Regions from separate parts of the Streptococcus sp. ALY_211 genome, predicted to be linked through region 2. Evidence: predicted binding sites of a transcription regulator. Region 2 holds the regulator's gene; the other holds the start of a gene.

Region 1 (9,426 bases), on a different contig from region 2:
AACAGGTATTGTCCACACAGCACCAGGATTTGGTGAGGATGACTATAATGTTGGACTCAAATACAACCTGGAAATTTCTGTAACAGTCGATGGACGTGGTATCATGACGCAGGAAGCTGGGCCAGATTTCCAAGGACAGTTCTACGATAAAGTTCTTCCAACGGTTGTTGAAAAATTGGGAGACCTGCTTCTAGCTCAAGAAGAAATTTCTCATTCTTACCCATTTGACTGGCGGACTAAAAAGCCAATTATATGGCGAGCTGTTCCACAGTGGTTTGCTTCAGTTTCAAAATTCCGCCAAGAGATCTTAGATGAAATTGATAAGACAACCTTCTCACCATCTTGGGGAAAAACACGTCTCTACAATATGATCCGTGATCGAGGTGACTGGGTTATTTCTCGTCAGAGAGCTTGGGGAGTACCGCTGCCTATCTTTTATGCTGAAGATGGGACTGCCATCATGTCCAAGGATGTAACAGATCATGTAGCTGATTTATTTGAGAAACATGGATCCGTGATCTGGTGGGATTGGGAAGCCAAGGATCTCCTACCAGAAGGCTATAGCCATCCAGGTTCACCCAATGGTGAATTTACCAAAGAAACAGATATCATGGACGTCTGGTTTGACTCAGGTTCTTCATGGAATGGCGTCATGAATCAGCGTGAAGACCTAGGTTATCCTGCAGATCTCTACTTAGAAGGATCTGATCAGTACCGTGGATGGTTCAATTCTTCCTTGATTACTTCTGTTGCAGTCAATGGGCATGCTCCTTACAAAGCCGTCTTGTCCCAAGGATTCGTTTTGGATGGTAAGGGAGAAAAGATGTCTAAATCACTTGGAAATACAATTCTTCCTAGTGATATTGAAAAGCAGTTTGGTGCCGAAATCTTACGTCTATGGGTATCAACTGTTGATACTAGCAATGATGTCCGTATCTCCATGGATATCCTGAAACAGACATCCGAAAGCTATCGTAAAATCCGTAATACCTTGCGCTTCTTGATGGCCAATACTTCAGACTTTACAAAGTCAGATGCAGTAGCCTACGAGGATCTTCGACCTGTTGACCAATACATGACAATCAAGTTCAATAATTTGGTCGCAACTATACGAGAGGCTTACAATCAATACGATTTCATGGCTGTTTATAAGGCAGTCAACAACTTCTTAACGGTTGATTTATCAGCTTTCTACTTAGATTTTGCGAAAGATGTGGTTTACATTGAAGCAGCCGATAGCCTAGTCCGCCGTCAAATGCAGACTGTTTTCTATGATATTCTTGTGAAGATCACTAAGCTCTTGACCCCAATCCTTCCGCATACGGCAGAGGAGATCTGGTCTTATCTGGATCAAGAGGATGAAGAATTTGTCCAGCTAGCTGAAATGCCAGAAGTAGAAAACTTTGCTGGTCAAGAGCAGATTCTTGAAACTTGGGAAGCCTTTATGACTCTGCGGACACAAGCTCAAAAAGCTTTGGAAGAAGCCCGTAATGCTAAAGTTATTGGTAAGTCTTTAGAAGCTCATTTAACCATCTATGCAGATGCACAGATAAAAGCTCTCCTAGATAGTCTAAAGAGTGACATTGCCCAGTTATTGATTGTCTCACAATTAACAATTAGTGAAGAAAATGCTCCAGAATCAGTAGTAACCTTCGATGGAGTAGCCTTTGGAGTAGAGCATGCGTCAGGTGATGTCTGTGATCGCTGCCGCCGCAACGATCAGACAACGAAAGAACGTAGCTACCATGCAACAGTTTGTGACCACTGTGCAGAGATTATTGAGAATAATTTCCCAGAAGCCCTTGCTCAAGGTTTTGAAGTGACTGATAAATAGCCAATATCACTAGCCTTTCTAGGCTGATAAACCGTTTAAGTTGGGCGGTTACAATCCCAATGACAAAAAATAAATCAGCAGTGTCCCTTGTTGCTAAGCAGATTGTGCAGGAGTAAAATTAAGTCAGATTTTATCCCCTTACCTGAATCTGGTGAATTCTATATAAAACGAAAAGGCTTGGAGCTAAGCTCCAGGCCCTTTGGTTTTGTTTACAAATAAAAGTATCTAGACACTTGTCCAGATACCTAATGGCTCATTACTGTTTTGTAGGAATCGAAATTTCAATCAGTTTTTCAGTATGACTAGATTGAATTTGTCCAGGAATAATGATGTCAGGATCAATTTTACGCTTAAAGAAAAATTCACGAATAGTCTCAATTTCATTATCTTTGATGGCACGGTGACGGTTGGAAATGATAAGCTCATAATGACCAGGCGCTTGAGAGAAAACGACATCACTGTTACCAGCAGAGTAGACTTCAACAAGGGTAGCATCGGTATTAGTTAATTGATTGCGCACTAAGGTGGGGTGGCTGCTAGTTGTATTGATAAGTCTCATAGTAATCTAATCTCCTCTAACTGACGGACCAAGGGCAATCTGTAAAGATAGGTACAATCAAAAATCTTTTCAGCCTGCCTGAGGTATTCCCTTTGATTTATATACAACCATTATAGCACTATTTTTCAAATTGGTTGGGGATCTTTAGTTGTCATGGTCAATTTTCCACTGCTGGATCCCCCACTTATGACTGCCTCTTTTGAGTTTTTCAATCGCTTGATCGATAGGAAACCAGGCTAAATGATTGAAATCTTCCAAGGGTTGACTGATCTGCGTAAAATGAGTGACCTCATAAATATAGGCTGGATTGTAGAAGTAGGTATCACGATGGCTAGAATAAAAGTATTCATCTGCCTGCCCATAGTAAGAACCGATCTGAGCGCTAAAACCAAGCTCTTCAAGCAATTCCCGATTGAGAGCCTGCATGTGATCTTCATTGGCTTCAATCTCACCACCAGGCAGGAACCAAGCACCATTTGGAGCTTGAACTAGAATAATCTCAGTGCGATCCTGATTTGGAATGACCGCATAAACACCATAGCGCTCAACATAGTCTTGTCCTTCCAGTTTTTGACCAAATATAGGTTGCCGATTCATACGAGCACCTCGTTTCTAAAAGTATTATCGTCCCTTTCATTATACCAAACTTTTAGATGAAGGCCAGTGCTCATAAAAAGAAGCTTAAAACCTACTTGGATCTAAGCTTCTTTTTATTTTGTATTAGTTATCAGACTGAGTAATAGAGCTAGTTTCTTTAGGCTCATCAATCGATTTTTCTTCCGCTTTTTTAGCAGCCTTGATCACAATATTGCCATTTGATGTCATGACCGCTTTAAAATTGTGTTCCTGAGGATTTTCAAGGTAAAAATCGGTAATAGCATCTTCGATATGATCTTGAATTGTACGACGTAATGGGCGAGCCCCCATCTTAGGATCGTAACCAAGATCAACTAGTTTTTCTTTGACTTTATCGGTCACTTCCAAGTGAAGAGAATTACTTGCTAAGCGTTTGTTGACATCAGCAAGCATAAGATCAACAATGTGCAGAAGGTTATCCTTGCTGAGAGACTGGAATTCGATAATACCGTCGAAGCGGTTCATAAATTCTGGACTGAAGAAATTGCTCAATTCACCAAGAACAGAGTTAGTCCGTCCCTCACGGGCAGCACCAAAACCAACTGAAGCCTCAACCTTACCAGTACCAGCGTTAGAAGTCATGATGATGATAGTATCTTTGAAGCTGACAGTCCGTCCTTGACCATCAGTCAAACGACCATCATCCAGTACTTGTAAGAACATATGCATAACATCAGGATGAGCTTTTTCTACTTCATCTAAGAGAATAAGAGAATAAGGATTTCGACGCACCTGCTCGGTTAATTGACCGGCTTCTTCATAACCGACATATCCTGGAGGAGCTCCGACAAGTTTAGCGACAGCGTGTTTCTCCATGTATTCAGACATATCGAAGCGAATCATACTATCTGCAGAACCAAAGAGCTCAATAGCTAGTTGTTTAGACAGTTCAGTTTTACCTACACCGGTAGGACCAACGAAGAGGAAACTACCAATTGGTCGATTTGGGGAACCTAGACCGACCCGATTACGGCGTATTGCCTTGGCAATCTTATCAACAGCATCATCTTGGCCAATGACATGAGATTTGAGATCATCAGCTAGGTTGACCAGTTGCGATTGCTCTTTCTCTTTTAATTCACCGACTGGAATATTAGTTTTTTGCTCGATGATGGCTTCAATATGCTTTTCAGTAATAACTGGAATCTCCTGATCAGTCAACTCATGCTGCTGCATTTCTTTATACTTGGCGATTTGATCACGGAAATAAGCTGCCTTTTCAAAGTCTTCATCACGCGTTGCCTGAGCCTTGAGATTTTCTGCCTCAATCAAACGCTTATCGATTTCTTTCGGATCGACAAAATTGAGGGTCAAATTCATCTTAGAACCGGCTTCATCTAGTAGATCGATTGCCTTATCGGGTAAGAAACGATCCTGAATGTAGCGGTTGGAAAGAACAGCCGCAGCTTCAATAGCGTCGTCAGTATACTTGACGTGGTGGTAATCCTGGTATTTAGGCTGGATACCACGTAGAATAGTGATCGTCTCTTCCACCGTTGGTTCATCTACTTTAACTGGCTGCATACGACGTTCAAGCGCCGCATCCTTTTCAATGATACGGTATTCGTTGAGGGTTGTAGCACCAACCAACTGCAGTTCACCACGTGCTAGAGCAGGCTTCAAGATATTACCGGCGTCCATGCTACCATCACTGGTACCACCTGCACCGACAATTTCATGGATCTCATCAATAAAAAGAATGACATCTCGACGCTGACGAATTTCTTCCATAAGTTTTTGCATCCGCTCTTCAAACTGACCACGAATGCCTGTTCCTTGAACTAGGCTGACGACATCCAGACGAATGACCTGCTTATTCTGCAGTTTCTGTGGCACATTGCCCTCGACAATTTTTTGGGCTAAACCTTCGACTACAGCCGTTTTACCCACACCAGGTTCTCCGATTAGGACAGGATTATTTTTGGTACGGCGATTTAGAATTTCAATAACACGCACGATCTCTTGATCACGTCCAATGACAGGATCAATATTACCCTGACGTGCGATCTCTGTAACATTAATACCGAATTCTTCTAAGAGACCTTGAGGTTGCTTAGGAGCTTCTTGTTGAGGACGACGCCGGTTACCTTGTCCTCCTCGATTTCCACCATTACCACCAGATCCAGCTTGGGTTGGCGGTGTATTGGGTAAATCTTGGTTGAAAGCACGAAAGTTATTTAAATCTCCGAAAAAGTCATCAAAGAAAGATTCCATAGATTGATTACTTGGATTTTGGTTGATGAGATTTTCAGGATCAGACTTCATAATTTGATAACAGTTTTGGCAAAGATCAATCTGCTTTTGCTGCCCATTAACATTAGTATATAGATGAATGCTAGCATCATTGAGATTACAATTTTGACATAACATAGGAATACCTCCTGAGGATTGACTGGCCTCTATAGTCAATAAAGGTCAAATCTTATGATGTCATTATATCATTCACAGGTTAGAAAGCAAGTAAAAAGATCGGAAAATTAGCAGTCGATAGAAGAGAGTGCTAAAACATCAAGATATGTATAAAATTCAATAAAATCTTGACAAAATTCGATAAAATGCTAATATTTATGTATAAAAATACAAAAATGAGGAAAGAATATGGCTAAGTCATTTTTAAAAGAAGTAGATTTCACCAAAGCAGAGCTGCTAGAGTTAATCGATCAAGCCGCTAAGTTTAAGCAACTAAAAAAGGATAAACAAGTCCACAGGTACCTAGAAGGGCTAAATATTGCCCTGATCTTTGAGAAAGCTTCGACCAGAACTCGCTCAGCCTTTACAGTAGCAGGCCAAGATTTAGGAATGCAGGTGACCTACTTAGGTGCAAATGAAATCCAACTAGGCAAAAAAGAATCTGTAAGGGATACGGCTAAAGTCCTAGGTTCTATGTTTGATGGCATTGAGTACCGTGGCTATAAGCAAGCCGATGTAGAAGATTTAGCAACCTACTCAGGCGTTCCTGTCTGGAATGGCCTGACGGATACCTGGCACCCGACCCAGATGATCGCAGATTTTCTGACCATAAAAGAAACATTCGGCCATCTGGATGGTTTAAAACTGGTTTATATGGGGGATGGACGCAATAATATGGCCAATTCTCTGTTAGTGACCTCAGCTATTTTGGGAATAGATTGTAAAATTATTGCTCCTGAATCTCTGCAGCCTGAGCAAGCCATCATTGACTTGGCTCATCAGCATAATACAGGCTCCGAGCTAGTTATAACAGATGATGTCGCAGAAGTTAAGGGAGCAGATATTATTTATACTGATGTTTGGGTATCCATGGGAGAAGAGGTCGATTTTAAGGATAGGATCGATTTACTGCTGCCTTATCAGGTTAACCAAGAGTTAATCATGGCTGCTGAAAATCCTGATCTTATCGTCATGCACTGCCTGCCAGCTTTTCACGATACGCAGACGATTATCGGTCAAGAGATCTATGATAAATATGGCTACAGTGAGCTAGAAATTACAGACCAAGTCTTTCAAAAATATAGTCCCTACATTTTTCAGGAGGCTGAGAACCGTATGCATGCGATCAAGGCTATTATCTATAATTCTTATAAAAGTGATTAAGAGAGGCTAACCGCTTCTGAAATTTACAGATGTTTTAACCTTTCATCTATGACAATAACAGACTTTATGGTAAAATAAAAAAGATTAAAACATATTGGGGCTAGCTTCGTTATAAAAGCTGTGTCTTAGCTAAGGAGAAACGATATGGAATCACATTTGGTGAGAATTATTGATCGTCTTCAATTAATGGCCACTGATGGTAATAATTTGAAGCGTAATTTTGAGCGCGAAGGTGTTGTCGTAGCAGAAGTATCATTTGCTAACGATCCAGAAAATGGACCGGTCTTCACATTGCGTGATGTCAATGCTCGTGAAACATATACATTTGACAGCATTGACCTCATCGCTATGGAAATCTATGATCTTATTTATTAAATAGATAAGCTAGAAATAGTATTCCGACAGACTCTCACAATGAGCATTAGCCATCAAAAGAGAGTCGGACAAAAAACTGTTAACAAGTCTGGACTTTTGTCATAGACTTGTTTTTTTATTTTTTATCAATAGTTATTGTATGTTTATACAAATTATGCTAAACTATATACAATAATTCATCCTTATTACTGCTCTTTTGGATGAATATAACTAATCTCTATACCAACTAATGTTTTGGCTTGCATAGAGAGACCATCAGCATAACAAGGGGAATAGTCTAGTGAACTTTGATTTTTCATTTTTACCCAAATATTGGGGTTACTTCAATTACGGCGTTATCGTCACCATTGCCATTTCTATCTGTGTGGTTTTGTTTGGGACCATCCTAGGTGTCTTGGTCGCCTTGGCCAAACGCTCACAGAGCAAGATTTTAAACTGGATCGTTAGTCTTTATGTGTGGGTCTTTCGTGGGACACCAATGGTTGTTCAAATCATGATCGCCTTCTTATGGATGGATTTTAAAAATGCCCCTTCTATTGGATTTGGAACCGTTGAGTTAGACTTTTCACGTTTGATCCCAGGGGTTATCATCCTATCACTGAACAGTGGTGCCTATATTTCTGAGATTGTACGTGCAGGTATTGAAGCTGTACCAAAAGGTCAGCTGGAAGCTGCCTACTCCCTAGGGATCAAGCCAGCTAAAGCTATGCGCTATGTGGTACTGCCACAAGCATTTAGAAATATTCTTCCAGCCCTAGGCAATGAGTTTATCACTATTATTAAAGACAGTTCCCTGTTGCAAACGATCGGTATTATGGAATTGTGGAATGGAGCACAGTCTGTGATGTCATCCACCTATATTCCGCTTGAGCCCCTCTTGTTTGCTGCATTCTACTACCTCGTATTGACAACAGTTTTGACGGCTGGTCAAAAGGCACTTGAAAATCGCCTTGGGAAAGGACAAAAATAATGACAGAGACCTTAATTTCAATTAAAAATCTGCACAAGTATTTTGGAGACAACCAGGTGCTAAAAGGAATCGACCTGGAGATCAATAAGGGGGAGGTCGTTGTTATTATCGGCCCGTCCGGTTCTGGTAAGTCAACCTTTCTTCGGACAATGAATCTCCTCGAAGTTCCTACTAAGGGTACAGTCAGCTTTGAAGGTGTGGATATTACAGATAAGACTAACGATATTTTCAAGATGCGTGAAAAGATGGGGATGGTTTTTCAACAGTTCAATCTCTTTCCCAATATGACCGTACTAGATAATATCACACTGGCACCAACCAAGGTAAAGGGACAAACTAAGAAGGATGCTGAGGATAAGGCCTATGAATTGCTTGATAAGGTAGGTCTTAGAGATAAGGCAAAGGCTCATCCTGTTTCTCTGTCTGGTGGTCAGCAGCAACGTATCGCGATTGCACGTGGATTAGCTATGGATCCTGATGTCCTTCTCTTTGATGAGCCAACATCAGCCCTCGACCCTGAGATGGTTGGTGAAGTTTTAGCTGTTATGCAAGATTTAGCTAAGTCAGGTATGACGATGGTGATCGTAACCCATGAGATGGGATTTGCTAAGGAAGTAGCGGATCGGGTTATCTTTATGGATGGTGGTAGCATCATTGAACAAGGAAGTCCTGAGCAGGTCTTTGATGAAACCAAGGAAGAGCGGACCAAGGACTTCTTGGGCAAGGTACTATAATTTATGTGTTATAGAGAGTAACTAAGCTAAAGAGTCTGGGACAACAAAATCAAAACCGTGATTGTCTAACGGTTTACTGATTTTTGTCCCAGACTCTTTTTTTGTGTATAATATAAAGACAAAACTAAGGAGAGAGGGTTCTATGACAGCAAAGAAAATGGATGGTAAAGCGCTGGCCCAGAAAATGCAAGATCAGCTGGCTGAAAAAGTAGAGCAGATGGCTACTAATGATGGAGTTGTTCCTGGCTTGGTCGTTATCCTGGTTGGCGATGATCCTGCTAGCCAGGTCTATGTAAGAAACAAGGAGCGTGCCGCTCAAAAAGTGGGCTTTAAAAGCGAGACTCTCCGACTTCCAGAAAGTATTAGCGAGGCAGACTTGCTAGATACTATTAAAGGTTATAATGAGGACGACAGTATCCATGGTATTCTCATCCAACTCCCTCTACCAGCACATATCAATGACAAAAAAGTTATTTTGGCAGTTGACCCAGACAAGGACGTCGATGGTTTTCACCCCATGAATACAGGACATCTATGGTCTGGACGGCCGATCATGGTACCTTGTACTCCAGCTGGCATCATAGCCTTGCTAGAGGAATACCAGGTAGCTATCGAAGGCAAGCGTGCCGTGATCATTGGACGTTCCAATATTGTTGGTAAACCCATGGCCCAGCTCTTACTAGACAAGCATGCGACTGTGACCTTGACCCATTCACGCTCGCAGAATCTAGAGGATGTTTGTCGC
Region 2 (9,426 bases):
TTTTCAGTACCAAAAACTGCCTCTTCAAAATCCAAGTTCAAACGGTACTGGAGATCATCACCTTGACGTGGTGCATTAGGGTTACGATTAGCACCGCCACCAAAAATGCTCGAAAAGATGTCTTCAAAGCCACCGAAACCAGCGCCATCAAAGCCACCAAAACCGCCACCGCCAAAACCAGCATTGGCACCATCTGGACCATACTGGTCATAGGCAGCACGTTTTTGCTCATCACTCAAGGTTTCATAGGCTTCTTGAACTTCCTTATATTTTTGCTCAGCCCCAGGTTCCTTATTGATATCTGGGTGATATTTTTTAGACATCTTGCGATAAGCTTTTTTTATCTCGTCTTGACTGGCGTCCTTAGACACCCCCAGACGATCATAATATTCTGTATTGTTCATATAAGATACCAAGCCCGTAAAAAGCAAAGTGAAAATAGAAAATTGGCAGAAAACCCTGATTTTCTAGACAATTTGTCTTTTTTCACACGGCTTTTAGGGCGGGTTCAATTCCTTTCGTTATGATATTAAAGGCGTTTGATGGACACCGCCAAAATAGGAGATTTGACAACAGATATTTACATCCTATGAAAATCTATCTTTTTGCACTGACGCTACTACCCAAAAACAGAGGCCGGCTTGCAACCTCTGTGATTGGCTTTTATCCTTACTACTCTTAAGACCTACTGCTGACTATCTTACGACGCTTGAAAAGCATTTCGATATTAAATGCTTTTTCAAACTCGGGATAAAATAATCCTTCGGTCCTGAACCCTTCGCTTCTAGTTTCTAAGCTCAGGGGCTAAAAACCTTCCCCGAAGGTTTTTACTTCTCTGTAAACTCACCGTCTACGACATCGTCTCCGCCCTTATCTGATGAACCAGCATCAGCTGTGCCATCTGCACCAGCTGCTTGTTGCTCAGCTGCAGCTTGCTCGTACATTTTAACAGCAAGAGCTTGTGCTTTCTCATTGAGGGCTTCGAGTTTAGCCTTCATATCGTCAAGATTATTATCTTCTTGGGCTTTCTTCAAGTCGTCGAGAGCTGATTGAGCAGCATCACGCTCAGCATCAAAGCCTTTGCCTTCAGTTTCTTTAATAGTCTTTTCTGTTGCAAAGATCGCTTGGTCAACTTCGTTACGAAGATCAACTTCTTCCTTACGCTTAGCATCAGCATCCGCATTAGCTTCTGCATCTTTCATCATACGTTCAATTTCGTCTTCAGAAAGACCGTCATTTGATTTGATAACGATGTGTTGTTCTTTTTGCGTACCAAGGTCTTTAGCCTTAACAGATACAATACCGTTTTTATCGATATCGAATGTCACTTCGATTTGTGGCACACCACGAGGAGCTGCTGGAATATCAGTCAATTGGAAACGTCCAAGCGTTTTATTATCTGCAGCCATTGGGCGTTCCCCTTGAAGGACATGAATATCAACAGCGGGTTGATTATCAGCAGCAGTTGAGAAGACTTGTGACTTAGAAGTTGGGATGGTTGTGTTGCGATCAATCAACTTCGTGAAGACACCACCCATAGTTTCGATACCGAGTGACAACGGTGTAACATCAAGAAGAACGACATCCTTAACATCACCAGTGATAACTCCACCTTGAATAGCAGCACCCATAGCAACAACTTCGTCAGGATTCACAGATTTATTTGGTTCTTTACCAGTTTCAGCCTTAACTGCTTCAACAACAGCAGGAATACGCGTTGAACCACCGACCAAGATAACTTCATCGATTTCTGCCAGAGTCAAGTCAGCGTCAGACAAGGCTTGGCGAACAGGAGTCTTAGTGCGCTCAACCAGATCACGAGTCAAATCATCAAACTTAGCACGGGTCAATGATACTTCCAAGTGAAGAGGACCTGCTTCACCAGCAGTGATGAAAGGCAAGCTAATTTGTGTTTGCGTTACACCCGATAGATCTTTTTTAGCCTTTTCAGCAGCATCTTTCAAGCGTTGCAAAGCCATATTATCAGTAGAAAGATCAATGCCATTTTCTTTCTTGAATTCATCTACCAAGAAATCAATAATCTTTTGGTCAAAGTCATCCCCACCGAGTTTATTATCACCAGCAGTAGCTAATACATCAAAGACACCATCTCCCAATTCAAGGATTGATACGTCGAAAGTACCACCACCAAGGTCAAATACCAAGATTTTTTCATCTTTATCTTGCTTATCAAGACCGTAAGCAAGGGCCGCAGCAGTTGGTTCGTTGACGATACGCTCTACTTCAAGACCAGCAATTTTACCAGCGTCTTTGGTTGCTTGACGTTGGGCATCGTTGAAGTAAGCAGGAACTGTAATAACAGCTTTTTCAACTTTTTCACCAAGGTAATCTTCAGCATACCCTTTAAGGTATTGAAGAATCATTGCTGAAATTTCTTGTGGCGTATATTCTTTACCATTTGCTGAGACTTTCTCAGATGTTCCCATTTTAGATTTAATAGAAATAATGGTTTCTGGATTAGTCACAGCTTGACGCTTAGCAGCATCACCGACAATAATTTCACCATTTTTAAAAGATACAACAGAAGGCGTTGTACGGTTACCTTCTGGATTAGCGATAATTTTACTTTCAGTTCCTTCAAGAACGGCAACTGCCGAGTTTGTTGTTCCTAAGTCAATACCAATAATTTTAGACATCTCTTTTTCCTCTTTTAATATTATTTTTACTTTTATGATAATAGTTTAAGGTCATCTCGGACACAATTAGTTCAATCTTATTGATTAGCCATCATCGCATAGTTACAGCGTGAGATAGTAAGAAGTCCAGGCAATGTTGCCGTATAATGATGAGATGTTTTAATACCCATCATTATTGACTAGTTATATACCACAACCATGGCTGGACGAAGCAGGCGATCGTGCAGTTTATAACCCTTTTGGAAGACTTCTGCAATGCTCTCTGCAGGATGTTCCTCATCAGCTGGTAAAGTTTGAACAGCCATATGGAAGTTGTGATCAAAACTATCAACTGCAACTTCCTCTACACCCTCTTCTTTAAGAGCTTGGATCAGGCTTTCTTGTACCATTTCAAGACCCTTTTTAACATCATCAGTTAACCCCTCAACTGCTAAGGCCCGCTCAAGATTATCGAGACTAGGTAGAATGCCCTTAGCCAAATCTTGCGAGCGGTACTTCTGCAGCTGCTGGCGCTCTTCGTTGGCGCGACGCTGAATATTCTGCATCTCAGCATGAGCACGCAAGAATTTATTTTCAAATTCTTCTGCTTTGGCTTGGGCCTGCTCAAGTTCGGATGGGTCTGCAGCAACTTCCTCAACTTCTGAATCGACTGACTCTTGCTCCTGTATAGTTTCTTCTGTTTCAGAAATTTCTTCTTCCGCAACTGCTTCATTTTCTTTTTTAATATCTTCTGACATAAAACCTCCTCTAATGGACTTCATAGTGATTACTATTTAAATAGCGATAAAAATCTGCCAGCTTGAGAGTCAGGATCTGACCGACCACCCTCAGAATCTCTAAGGAGTACTGGTAATCAAGTGTCACAGGACCCAAAAGACTAATACTGCCAAAACCTCTATAGGGGATCAAAAATTTATAAGAGACCCGGCTAATAGCTTCCAGACCAGCTTGACCTTCCTGAGCTAGACTAATAGCATAGGCTTGTGAATCATCCAAGTGCTGTCTGATATCCAAGGCTAATTCCTGATGATGATCTAACAAGCGATAGCGCTCAATATCTGAAAATTGAAGAATTCTCTCCTTTCCTGATATAAACAGCTTTTCAACAAACATTTCCTTAAAGATATGCTCAAACAATTCCAAGACATTATCTGTGATCTTAAAATAACGTTGAACAATTTGAGGAATCTCTGTCAATATCCGATAATGAATTTCCATCACCGATCGCTCTAACAAGCGCTCTCTGACCAGGCTAGTAAAAATTTGCAAATCTTCATCCAAAAAATTTTTAGGGATGGCAAACTGACTAGTCACCGTATTAGAATGATCAAAGGTCATAACAGCCAAAGCATCATGCTGACCAAGCTTAACAATATCAAAGGATGTTAACCGCTGATTCTTTGGCTCCACATCTAAAGTAATCGCCGTATAACCAGTTACATCAGATAAGATATCACTTGCCTTTTGTAAAAGATCATCTAATTTAAAAAATTCGAAATCAAAGGCACCTACTAAATCATAAAGCTCCGATTCTTCTAAAGGTTCCAAGCTCAATAGATGATTCACATAATATTGAAACCCCTGCCTACTAGGCAAGCGGCCACTCGAAGTGTGCGCTTTTTCCAGCAAGCCAACCTCTTCCAGCGCTGCCATATCATTTCGAATAGTAGCACTGCTAGACGAGATATAATTTTGTAACACCTTTGACCCCACAGGTTCGTGAGTCTGAGTAAATAAATGCACAATCATAGCTAAAATATCATTTTGCCGCTGTGTAATCATACCGACCCCTCCCCTGATAGTTTAGCACTCCCATCACCCGAGTGCTAACTTATGATTCCATTATACCCTTCTATAAGGGGATGTCAAGCAAAAAGGCTAAAAAATTAGCACTCTTTTAAAAAGAGTGCTAATTTTTATCATAGCGTGTCAAGTTGTAATCTTCGATAATCTTTACCAGCTGAACGCCATAGTCGGGATCTGTGCTAAATCCATAATGCTGTAAGGCCTGCGCCGACTGCAAGTAATCATTCGAAGTCGCTAACATTTTATAAAGAGACTTATAATCCCTATTGGAGCTTAAACTCTGTAGGTAGTCCTGTAGACTATCCTCCCAACTCCTGTAAACAGCATAGGGTTGCTTAACTTTCTTCCAATGGTTAGATTCATAAGACTGTGCTGATAAAACAACCTTAGCTTCCCCTGGCTCTGCGACCGTTCTCATCACATTATGATAGCGAACCGACAACAAATTTGTCCCAAAATCAGACCCTTGAGCTGCTTGGGCAATAATCACAGAAGCATCAACCCCATAATTATCCGATAACTCTTTAGCCATAGGAGCTATTTGGGTAATAAATTCTCGCTTACTGTAAGCTGTTTTTACTTTAGTGTCTATTGATTTCGGCTTGACATTCAAGCTCAACAATACAATTAGACTTAAAAGAACCACACCAAGAATCGTCAGAAACACTGGTGGCTTCATCCTTGTCCTCATATTATCTTCTCCTCATTATTAAGATAACTGTTCAACATACTCCTCTAAACTAAGCTTGTGCTTTTCCATATACTCAGCAGAATCTTTACCGACATATCGAAAATGCCAGTCCTCATACCCTACACCAGTGATCTCGGACTTACTCTTATCAAACCGCAAAACAAAGCCATATTTAGGAGCTATTTTTCTGAGACGCTCTACCGTAGCAGGATCGCTGCTGTTGAGACTATCAACAGTAGATATATCGATAGCTAATCCCGTCTGATGCTCACTAGCTCCAGATGGCTGTGAATAGGTCTGCACCTTTTTTACAGCTTGATCATGTGTCCAAGATGGATGATCAAGCTGCTCCTGCTCAACATAACTATTGAACAAGCCCTCCTGATAACTAACGCTTCGGTAACCCGATATCAAATGTTCCTTCTCGTCTATCCGTCTAGCTGCTGCCAAAAACGATTCAACATCGCTTTTAATACGCGCATCCACTTGAACATTTTCAACCCAAGCAAGTTCAGGATTCAATTCCTTAGTCATATGCTTTCTATTGACCAGAATCAATTCCCAATCATCAGCCTTTGCTAACATCTGTGCCCCACCAGATTGAGACGAAGGTTTAGAAGAACCAGTAGAAAGCGAAACAGGCTTATTCCGCCCCCCAAAAACCAAACATAAAACTAAGAGGCTCCCAAGAACTAAAAAGACAATAGCTAAACGACCACGCTTCTTCAGCATGAGCTTGTCCTTTCTCTATCCAAGCGTCCCTGCTGGCGATAACTCATATCACCTATAGCATCAATCGTAAAGCGACCATTTTCATAGGATAGTACCGAGACACTACCATTATCCAAGGCAATACGGGGGCTACTAGGATCAAGCAAATAAATTAAAGTAGCAATGGTCATGCCATGACTGACAACAATCACATCTCCGCCTCCATTAGAAGACACCTCATTCGCTATACTTATAAAACCCTCTAAGATTCTATTCTTGAGAACCGGCCACGGTTGAGCCCAGCCTGCCGTATCAACATCAACAATAGCTTCAGCCATCTCCTCATAAGTCATATCTTCCATAGGCTTGTCAGAAACCCGAGGCATGACACCATGAAATAACTCGGCATCATAACCACCGTCTAGACTGCCAAAGCACCACTCACGGATTCTCTTGTCTCTCTTATAGGGAATACTTTCTTGACCTAATTCCTCCAGAACAATCTCCATAGTTTGTATCGTTCGACCACTGTCACTAGAATAAGCAGCAACAAATGACTCACCAGCAAGCTTAAGTCCCCGTCCAAGTTCATGTATCCCTTGCTCCCCTTCTTGAGTAAGCGGAGTATCAGACCAACCTTGAGCACGCCCAATCGTATTAAACATAGTTTTTCCATGTCTTGCTATAAATAATCTTGTTTTAACCATAGTAAAACCTTCTTTAGTTATTTTGTTTATTATATCAAATTTAGGTCGAATAAAACACCTGCCCATTAAGACAGATGTCATAACACTATTAGTTTTTAAAACTATGAATAGGAGCAGGAATTTGTCCTCCACGTGAGATAAATTCAACAGAGGAATTTTTATTGATAGGCATCACTGGAGCCGAACCAAGCAAACCACCAAACTCAATCATATCGCCTTCTTTACCCTGTGGAATAATTCGAACAGCGGTTGTCTTCATATTAATCACACCAATAGCAGCTTCATCAGCAATCATAGCAGCAATAGTCTCAGCTGGGGTATCCTCTGGAATAGCAATCATGTCCAATCCCACAGAACAAATAGCTGTCATGGCCTCTAACTTTTCGAGATTAAGCGATCCATTTTGGACGGCAGCGATCATTCCCTCATCTTCAGACACAGGAATAAAAGCACCCGATAAACCACCAACTTGGTTACAAGCCATAACACCACCTTTTTTAACCTGATCATTCAGCAAGGCCAAAGCAGCCGTTGTCCCATGAGTCCCTACTGTCTCCAATCCCATTTCCTCTAACACTCGAGCCACCGAATCTCCTACAGCAGGTGTTGGAGCGAGAGATAAATCAACAATACCAAACTTAACGCCAAGACGCTCAGAAGCCATCTGACCAACCAGTTGACCAATACGTGTAATTTTAAAAGCCGTCTTTTTAACTGTCTCTGCCACAACATCAAAACTTTCCCCACGAACTTTTTCGAGAGCACGCTTTACTACACCAGGACCAGAAACACCGACATTAATGATAACATCAGCCTCACCAACACCATGGAAGGCCCCAGCCATAAAAGGATTATCTTCAACAGCATTAGCAAAAACAACCAACTTAGCTGGTCCCATATCAGAAGCTTGCGAAGTTTCTTTAATGATATGTCCCATATCAGCAACAGCGGTCATATTAATACCCGATTTAGTAGAACCAATATTAACAGATGCACAGACATACTCCGTCTCAGCAAGAGCTCGTGGGATTGATCGAATAAGGATCTCATCCCCCTTCTGGTAACCCTTTTGAACCAGAGCTGAAAATCCTCCTATAAAATCAATCCCAATTTCTCTTGCTGCCCTATCTAGTGCCTTAGCTAGGGGAATGTAATCTTCAGCATCAGTCGCTGCTCCTATAATAGAGATAGGCGTCACTGATACACGCTTATTAACAATCGGAATCCCTAACTCAGCAGAAATCTCATCCCCAACAGCTACGAGCTTACCAGCCTTTTCTACAATTTTACTGTAAATTTTTTCTGCTGCCTTATTGATATCAGAATCAATACAATCAAGAAGTGAGATCCCCATTGTAATCGTACGGACATCAAAATTTTGCTCCTCGATCATCGCAATTGTTTCTGTAACCTGCTTAATATCCATTTTTAGCCCTTTCTTCTCTTACTACAAGTTATGCATAGCATCAAATATGGCGGCACTTTGAATATTGATCTTAACATTTAGCGATGCACCGAGATCTTCAAACTCTTTACGAAGCAAAGTAAAATCTTTTTTCTCAGGCGCTGAAACAATCGCCATCATTGTAAAATAGTCATCAAGAATAGTCTGAGTAATATCATCAATATTCAACCCCAATTCAGCAATCTTAACCGATACTCCTGCTACAATCCCTTTACTATCTTTGCCAACAACTGTAATAATAGCTTTCATTTTTATACCCCATTTTTCATATTGTTTGTATTTTACCACAAATCGTTAATTTTATTCAAATATTCAGTTAAAAACAATATCAATTCCCGAACTTTTAGCCACTATCAATATCTGTCAAGAGATAAACAGGTAAAAATATAAAAGCTGGGAACTATCCCAGCCTTATTGGTATCATTTATTTAAAAGATTCAACATCTCGTGCAATCATGACTTCTTCATCGGTTGGTATAACAAGGATCTTAATGCTAGAATCTGCCTTAGAAATATCCCCAACATAACCAAAAACATTTTTTTCTGGATCAATATCCAAACCAAACCACGTTAAACCAGCAATAATATCACTGCGAAGCTGAGCAGAATTTTCTCCCATACCCGCTGTGAATACAATAGCATCAGCACCATTTAATACAGCAAGATACTGACCGATAAATTTCTTGAGACGATCAACAAACATTTCGTAGGCTAAAACCGCAGAAGGAACTCCTTCTTCAACCCCCTTTAAAATATCTCGCATATCACTAGAAAGTTCTGATACACCATCTAAACCAGATTCCTTATTAAGCATATTAACGACATCAGCTGCCGTTTTAAATTCTGGAGCTTGATCAAGTAAGAAAGGAATGATAGCAGGATCAATATCTCCAGAACGCGTTCCCATCATCGGTCCAGCTAGCGGTGTCAACCCCATGGAGGTATCTACTGATTGACCATAACGATTTGCCGTAATGGAAACACCATTCCCAATATGTGCTGTAATGAGCTTGAGCTCTTCAAGCGGACGCCCTAGCATCTTAGCTGCTTCTTGAGCCACATACTTATGGCTAGTCCCATGTGCGCCGTACTTTCTCACCTTGTATTCCTCATAATATTTTTGAGGAAGTGGATATTGATAAGCATAATCAGGCATCGTCATATGAAAAGAAGTATCAAACACAGCCACACTAGTAATATCAGGTAAGATATCTTTAAAAGCCCTGATACCAGCGGCAGCACCAGGATTGTGTAAAGGTGCTAAAAGTGACAACTCCTCAATTTGCTCAATGACCCGATCGTCTACTAAAGCAGAGTTTTGAAAATACTCCCCACCAGCTACAATGCGATGTCCAACACCTGTAATCTCTGAGTAGTCTTCAATAATAT

What was found. Region 2 encodes HrcA, which represses chaperone genes, less so after heat shock. Its sites were predicted from a motif close to TTAGCACTCNNNNNNNNNGAGTGCTAA; they were not measured.
Region 1: AC4HAJ_RS03565 (ATP-dependent Clp protease ATP-binding subunit) is a predicted target of HrcA. The motif match lies at 5,507-5,533, and genes of this name have one in related genera.

The regions. Positions count from the first base shown of each region.
Region 1 covers NZ_JBZFUN010000003.1:59,495-68,920, forward strand. Annotated here, with positions in the region: gene ileS (isoleucine--tRNA ligase) at 1-1,834, shown strand, start outside; gene AC4HAJ_RS03555 (DUF1827 family protein) at 2,091-2,393, opposite strand; gene AC4HAJ_RS03560 (NUDIX hydrolase) at 2,538-2,990, opposite strand; gene AC4HAJ_RS03565 (ATP-dependent Clp protease ATP-binding subunit) at 3,114-5,399, opposite strand; gene argF (ornithine carbamoyltransferase) at 5,628-6,602, shown strand; gene AC4HAJ_RS03575 (YkuJ family protein) at 6,747-6,977, shown strand; gene AC4HAJ_RS03580 (amino acid ABC transporter permease) at 7,258-7,947, shown strand; gene AC4HAJ_RS03585 (amino acid ABC transporter ATP-binding protein) at 7,947-8,681, shown strand; gene AC4HAJ_RS03590 (bifunctional methylenetetrahydrofolate dehydrogenase/methenyltetrahydrofolate cyclohydrolase) at 8,824-9,426, shown strand, end outside.
Region 2 covers NZ_JBZFUN010000010.1:19,443-28,868, reverse strand. Annotated here, with positions in the region: gene dnaJ (molecular chaperone DnaJ) at 1-404, opposite strand, end outside; gene dnaK (molecular chaperone DnaK) at 828-2,657, opposite strand; gene grpE (nucleotide exchange factor GrpE) at 2,837-3,394, opposite strand; gene hrcA (heat-inducible transcriptional repressor HrcA) at 3,405-4,439, opposite strand; gene AC4HAJ_RS07610 (glycoside hydrolase family 73 protein) at 4,567-5,142, opposite strand; gene AC4HAJ_RS07605 (M15 family metallopeptidase) at 5,173-5,886, opposite strand; gene AC4HAJ_RS07600 (histidine phosphatase family protein) at 5,880-6,572, opposite strand; gene AC4HAJ_RS07595 (PFL family protein) at 6,661-7,998, opposite strand; gene AC4HAJ_RS07590 (ACT domain-containing protein) at 8,020-8,286, opposite strand; gene AC4HAJ_RS07585 (acetate kinase) at 8,462-9,426, opposite strand, start outside.